DNA from 2 places in the Clostridium fungisolvens genome. Region 1 is predicted to be linked to the other one. Evidence: a T-box and tRNA genes for the amino acid it is inferred to sense, from the RefSeq annotation. Region 1 holds a T-box; the other holds one or more tRNA genes.
The links. A T-box is a leader RNA that pairs with one kind of tRNA and senses whether it is charged. The one in region 1 lies ahead of bsdtw1_RS14275 (valine--tRNA ligase), so its partner is inferred to be a tRNA-Val.

Region 1 (3,487 bases):
TTTCCGCTCTTACATTTCTTAGAGCCTTTATAGCCTCAATTATTAAAGTCATGTCTTTTTCTGCAATTTCATCATGAAGATTTTCTTCATATACTGGCCATTTTGATATTGTTATTGATTCATATTCTGCATCTAAGTGAGTGTATATTTCTTCAGTTATAAAAGGCATTACTGGATGTAGAAGTTGTAATCCAGTTGTAAGAACCTTAAATAATACATTATATACAACACCTTTTGACTTTTCATCATTACCATATAAAACTGGTTTTGCAAGCTCTATATACCAATCACAAAGTTCAGTCCACATAAAGTCATATATCTTTTGAAGTGCAATACCAAGTTCAAAGTTTTCTATGTTATCAGTTACTTCTTTTACTATGGTATTAAGCTTTGAAAGAATATATTTATCAGCTAAGCTGTATTCAGTACAATCTTTATACTTATCCATAAGATCTCTATCAAGGTTCATCATAACAAATCTTGAAGCATTCCAGATCTTATTTGCAAAGTTTCTTGCTGATTCAACTTTTTCTGGGAAGAATCTTATATCATTTCCTGGTGCATTACCATTTACAAGCATAAATCTTAAAGCGTCTGCACCGTAAGTTTCGATTACATCTAGTGGATCTACACCGTTACCAAGAGATTTACTCATCTTCTTACCTTCAGAATCTCTTATGATTCCGTGGATTAATACATTTTCAAATGGAACTTCTCCCATGTTATGAATACCTGAGAAGATCATTCTTGCTACCCAGAAGAATATTATATCGTAACCTGTAACTAAAGTACTTGTTGGATAGAAATATTTTAAATCATCAGTTTTATCTGGCCAACCAAGTGTTGAGAAAGGCCATAGTGCTGATGAAAACCAAGTATCAAGCACATCTGTTTCTTGGTAAAGACTTTCTGAATTACATTTTGAACATGTTGTTGGAGTTCCTTCAGAAACTATTATCTCTCCACAATCCTTACAGTACCAAACTGGAATTCTATGTCCCCACCATAACTGTCTTGATATACACCAATCTTGAATGTTTTCCATCCAGTTAAAGTATGTCTTTTCAAATCTTTCAGGTATGAACTTTGTCTTCTTTTCCTTTACAGCATCTACTGCTGGTTTTGCTAAAGATTCCATCTTAACATACCATTGTTTTGATATTATTGGTTCTATAACTGTACTACATCTATCATGAGTTCCTACATTGTGAGTATGAGGCTTAATTTTCACTAAAAGTCCTTGCTCATCTAAGTCTTTAACCATTTGATTTCTAGCATCATATCTATCTAAACCTTGGTATTTACCACCTAATTCATTTATAGTACCTTTATCATCCATAACTCTTATTTGTGGAAGGTTATGTCTCTTTCCTACTTCATAGTCATTAGGATCGTGTGCTGGAGTTATCTTAACTGCTCCAGTTCCAAACTCTATATCAACATAGTCATCTGCTACTACTGGTATTTCTCTTCCTACTAGTGGAAGTATTAAAGTTTTTCCTATTAAGTGTTTAAATCTCTCATCATTAGGATTTACTGCAACTGCTGTATCTCCCAGTAGAGTTTCTGGTCTTGTTGTTGCAATTTCTAAGAATTCATCTGAATCTTTAACTGGGTATTTGATGTGCCAGAAGTTTCCTTCATGCTCTTCATATTCTATTTCAGCATCAGATAATGCAGTCTGACATTTTGGACACCAGTTAGTTATTCTATTTCCTTGGTATATAAGACCTTCATTATATAATTTTACGAATACATGTTTTACAGCTTTATTTAGATTTTCATCCATTGTGAAAGCTTCTCTTGTGAAGTCAGCAGAGCATCCCATCTTCTTAAGCTGAGTTCTTATTCTTTCTCTGTATTCATCAGTCCATTCCCAAACTTTTTCAAGGAAAGCTTCTCTTCCCATTTCTTTTTTCTTAAGGCCTTGCTTTAACAATTCATTCTCAACTTTAACTTCAGTAGCTATACTTGCATGGTCCTCTCCTGGAAGCCATAAAGTACTGAAGCCTTGCATTCTCTTAAATCTTATAAGCATATCTTGAAGAGTATTATCAAGTGCATGACCTAAGTGAAGCTTACCAGTTATATTTGGTGGTGGCATTATTATTGTATATGGCTTTTTATTTTCATCAACTTCTGGAGTAAAGTATTTTTTTTCCTCCCAAGTCTTATATAGTCTTTCTTCAAATTCTTTTGGATCATAGGTAGTTGCAATATTTTTTTCTTCTAGCATCTAAGTTCCTCCTTAATTTCCCGGTAAATAATTTTTCTAAATGTGATTTTTCTAAAGATTTATCATCTGCTATGAACTTTCATATCTGAGTTTTCTATATATACATGCTCTTAACAGTTATATAGTTGTGATAAATCTTACAAGTGAATAAATTCTATCTTTTATTGTTGTAAAAATTAGCAAAGCAAATAAAGTATTTTATCATTAAATGCTTACAATTTTTAAACAATAAAAAAAGAGCCTTCATCCATAAAAGGACGAAGACTCGCGGTACCACCTTTTTTCTCTCAACCTAAGTTAAGAGCTCTTTAACCTTTAACGATATCGCTACCGTCTCTACCTACTTTAGGAATTATATGCAAGCCATCAAAGTTTTTTATATCTACTATAGTACATATAAAACTATAACCTAGCATTTATTTAATTTCCTTTATTCAGCAGAGAAGCTCAAAAGCTACCTTCAAAGCACACCATACGAAAAACCTTACAGCCTACGGATTTTTCTCTCTAATTATGTTCTATGCCTTTACTCCTCTTTTTCAAAGCTTTTACATATAAATTATAGTAATATTATATTACAACATCATATTTTGTCAACTATTGAGATATTATTTTTTACTCGTTGCCACTTCTTCAAATATATCTTTCTTTATTTCTTCATTTTCTTTTAGATTTTTGAACGCTACAGAAAGCATTAATTTAATTCTGTTTAATTGATTAACTTCTGAAGCACCTGGATCATAGTCAACAGCGGTTATATTTGACATAGGATACTTATGTCTTATAGCTTTTATCATACCTTTACCTGTAACGTGGTTTGGAAGGCAAGCAAATGGCTGCATGCATATTACATTATTAACTCCACTCTCTATAAGTTCAAGCATTTCAGCTGTTAGGAACCAACCTTCTCCTGTTTGATGCCCAAGAGATAATATTGTTGATGCAAGTTCTCCTAATTCTTTTATATGCTTTGGAGGAGAAAATCTCTTACTTCTTACAAGTTCTTCCTTCATTGTATTTCTATATCTCTCCATAAACCATATAGCTGCATTAGATATCTCTCTTCCCATCTTACCAAATGATAAGTACTTAGACTTAAAGTCTTGATCATAAGCTGAGTAGAAGAAGAAATCAAGTAAATCAGGAACAACAGCTTCAGCCCCTTCTTCTTCAAGAAGATTAACTATATCATTGTTTGCAGTTGGGTGGAATTTAACAAGTATTTCTCCAACCACTCCTACCTTAGGCTTA
Region 2 (3,487 bases), 1.6 Mb from region 1:
GAAATATCCTGCTTTTTCTAGTGATGCATAAGCACCTAAAGCCATCGCATCATTATTAGCTATAACAAACTCTATCTTGTCACCGAATTTTGATATCCATGCATCCATCTTGTCAGTAGCCTTTGCAGTATCCCACATAGCAGTATCTATAGCTAATTCTTCAACATCTATACCTTTTTTCTTTATTTCATCAACAACATATTTAGTACGAGCTTCTGCATCTGGATGTCCTGGCTCACCTTTTAATAATACGTATTGAATCTTTCCATCCTTATTCTTGTCCCATTTATCCTTATTCTTTGTCCATTGATCTACTACTAAATCACCTTGTAGTATACCTGATTCTGCTGATTTAGTTCCAACATACCAAGCTTTATCGTAGCTCTTTAATGCAGCTGCTTCTGGTTCTTTATTAAAGAATACTACTGGTAGGTTTGCTTTCTTTGCTTTGTCAATTATAGTTGGAGCAGCCTTTGGATCTACTAAGTTGATTGCTAATGATTTTACTCCCTTAGAAATCAAAGTATCAACTTGCTCATTTTGCTTTGATTGGTCATTTTGTGAGTCATTCATTGATAATGTAGCTTTTCCATTAGCACCTGTATCAATTGATCTTCTTACATATGACATAAAGTTATCGTCATATTTATATATTGTAACTCCGACCTTTGGTAGTCCACTATCCTTGCTTGTCTCAGTCTTTGTTGATGAGCATCCAGCTAAAGTTAGCGAAAGTGCTGCTGTAATAGTTAATAATAATACTTTTTTGTTCATAAATGATCCCCCCATAAACTATTCTCAATTCATACCCGTTTGTAATTGTTTACAAATTTATTTTAGTAAAATTTAGTTATACTGTCAATATAATTTTTTGTATTTTCACACAAATATTTTTTTATTAATTGTTGATATCAATAAAATTATCTGATATCATTACATATTTAATGTATTTTTCTTACAAGTAATCTTTTACATAGTAGTCTTTTTACTAAATCTATCGCATTTATTTACTATTTTTTACGTAAAGTATTATTTAACTATAATAATTGCTATAAATTTTATCTATTTTACTAAACATATAAATCACTTCATAATCTAATTTATATTTTCAAATTGAAGTGTTTCATCTTTATGTAGGAATAAGGATTTATTTTTTATGCTTTGTGAAGTTTTTTCTGATGTTTTATTTGTATACGACAAAAAAGACATCTTACTATCGTAAGATGTCTTTATCTTGGAGCTGGCAATAGGAATCGAACCTACAACCTGCTGATTACAAGTCAGCTGCTCTACCGTTGAGCCATGCCAGCATCAAATTGGCGACTCAGAAGGGGCTCGAACCCTCGACCTCCGGCGTGACAGGCCGGCACTCTAACCAACTGAGCTACTGAGCCATATTTTTGGTGGGCACAACAGGGATCGAACCTGTGACCCTCTGCTTGTAAGGCAGATGCTCTCCCAGCTGAGCTATGCGCCCAAAAATATGATAATGGTGACTCCTAGGGGAATCGAACCCCTGTTACCACCGTGAAAGGGTGGTGTCTTGACCGCTTGACCAAGGAGCCAAATATTTTGTTTTTTAGTGGAGCTGGCAATAGGAATCGAACCTACAACCTGCTGATTACAAGTCAGCTGCTCTACCGTTGAGCCATGCCAGCATTTAAAATGGCGACTCAGAAGGGGCTCGAACCCTCGACCTCCGGCGTGACAGGCCGGCACTCTAACCAACTGAGCTACTGAGCCATATTCTTGGTGGGCACAACAGGGATCGAACCTGTGACCCTCTGCTTGTAAGGCAGATGCTCTCCCAGCTGAGCTATGCGCCCAAAAATATGATAATGGTGACTCCTAGGGGAATCGAACCCCTGTTACCACCGTGAAAGGGTGGTGTCTTGACCGCTTGACCAAGGAGCCAAATATTTTGTTTTTTAGTGGAGCTGGCAATAGGAATCGAACCTACAACCTGCTGATTACAAGTCAGCTGCTCTACCGTTGAGCCATGCCAGCATTTAAAATGGCGACTCAGAAGGGGCTCGAACCCTCGACCTCCGGCGTGACAGGCCGGCACTCTAACCAACTGAGCTACTGAGCCATATTTTTGGTGGGCACAACAGGGATCGAACCTGTGACCCTCTGCTTGTAAGGCAGATGCTCTCCCAGCTGAGCTATGCGCCCAAAAATATGATAATGGTGACTCCTAGGGGAATCGAACCCCTGTTACCACCGTGAAAGGGTGGTGTCTTGACCGCTTGACCAAGGAGCCAAATTAAATTTTATGTTTTAAATTTATGTCGTCTTTACGACCCAACAATAGATATATTACAAAAAATAAGACTCAGTGTCAACACTTTTTTAAAAAAATTTAAATTTATCTTTAAAATTTAGTTATTTGAGGTTATCAAATAATAGCTTCTAATTGCTTTCCAAAGCTTATTTTTATATATAATATAGCAACTTTTACTTCTATTTTTAGATAATAAAGGTGGCTATATTTTTTATATAGCCATATCAATTTATAGAAACTTTTATAGCTTATCCTTCTTTGAAATTATATTCCTAGAATTAAAATAACCTTTATATAATTGATATATATTTTATTAGCCACCTTTAAATATGATTTAATATTGTCCGCTATGATCTTTATGTCTATCCTGGTAATCACCCTTACCTTTATTCTTGTCACCTATATAAGCGCCTTCTTTTGGAAACATTTTTCTGAGTTCTGCATTACTTTTAGGTCTATCTTTTTGTCTGTATTTATTATCATCCATGGATATCCCTCCTCATACTTTACTCATTGTAAAAATAGAATTCCCTTATAAATATCTTTATATACTTATCCTAATTCTACTAACGCACAACCTTCAACAGCTTCTATGCCATGTTCCTTGCAGTAGCTTAATATTTCTTCACTTTCTGCTCCTGGTTGTATTAAGATATGTTTTATTCCAAGTTCATCTGCTTCTTTTACAAGCTCTATACCACTCTTTGGATTTATACACAAATCTACTGCATCAATATGATAAGGAACTTCTTTTATACTCTTATACGCATCCTTAACATTTGCCCTAGGATTTACTCCGCTGACATTATATCCATTAGCACTAAATTTTGCTAATATTTTAGAAGCATATTTTTCATTATTTTCTACATCACCCACAACAATCCAGTTGTCATATTCCATTAAATCTTTTGCACTCATATCATACACTCCTTTATATGCTTATAATATATAGATATACTAATTTAAGCTAAATAGAGATTAAACTATAAAAATATATTAGTTGTAATCTTGCATACCTATCTACTATAGTATGTGAGTTTTAAAATTATATATTACTATGATAATAATTACATAACATATACACAATTTAGATATTTAGTTAACATTAAACTTATTATTTCATCAGATTTTTAATTTTTTTTAATTTGCATTGGGTTTATAACAAAAAGATATAATAATCAATTAATTATTGTTTATATTTAA

Region 2: it encodes a tRNA-Val, which carries the amino acid that the T-box ahead of bsdtw1_RS14275 (valine--tRNA ligase) is inferred to sense. The anticodon was not compared.

The regions. Positions count from the first base shown of each region.
Region 1 covers NZ_BLZR01000001.1:3,228,618-3,232,104, forward strand. Annotated here, with positions in the region: gene bsdtw1_RS14275 (valine--tRNA ligase) at 1-2,236, opposite strand, end outside; T-box leader at 2,487-2,788, opposite strand; gene bsdtw1_RS14280 (2-hydroxyacyl-CoA dehydratase) at 2,845-3,487, opposite strand, start outside.
Region 2 covers NZ_BLZR01000001.1:4,870,563-4,874,049, forward strand. Annotated here, with positions in the region: gene mglB (galactose/glucose ABC transporter substrate-binding protein MglB) at 1-774, opposite strand, end outside; tRNA gene bsdtw1_RS21560 (tRNA-Thr) at 1,236-1,310, opposite strand; tRNA gene bsdtw1_RS21565 (tRNA-Asp) at 1,318-1,394, opposite strand; tRNA gene bsdtw1_RS21570 (tRNA-Val) at 1,402-1,477, opposite strand; tRNA gene bsdtw1_RS21575 (tRNA-Glu) at 1,491-1,565, opposite strand; tRNA gene bsdtw1_RS21580 (tRNA-Thr) at 1,584-1,658, opposite strand; tRNA gene bsdtw1_RS21585 (tRNA-Asp) at 1,667-1,743, opposite strand; tRNA gene bsdtw1_RS21590 (tRNA-Val) at 1,751-1,826, opposite strand; tRNA gene bsdtw1_RS21595 (tRNA-Glu) at 1,840-1,914, opposite strand; tRNA gene bsdtw1_RS21600 (tRNA-Thr) at 1,933-2,007, opposite strand; tRNA gene bsdtw1_RS21605 (tRNA-Asp) at 2,016-2,092, opposite strand; tRNA gene bsdtw1_RS21610 (tRNA-Val) at 2,100-2,175, opposite strand; tRNA gene bsdtw1_RS21615 (tRNA-Glu) at 2,189-2,263, opposite strand; gene bsdtw1_RS21620 (hypothetical protein) at 2,619-2,771, opposite strand; gene bsdtw1_RS21625 (CoA-binding protein) at 2,837-3,202, opposite strand.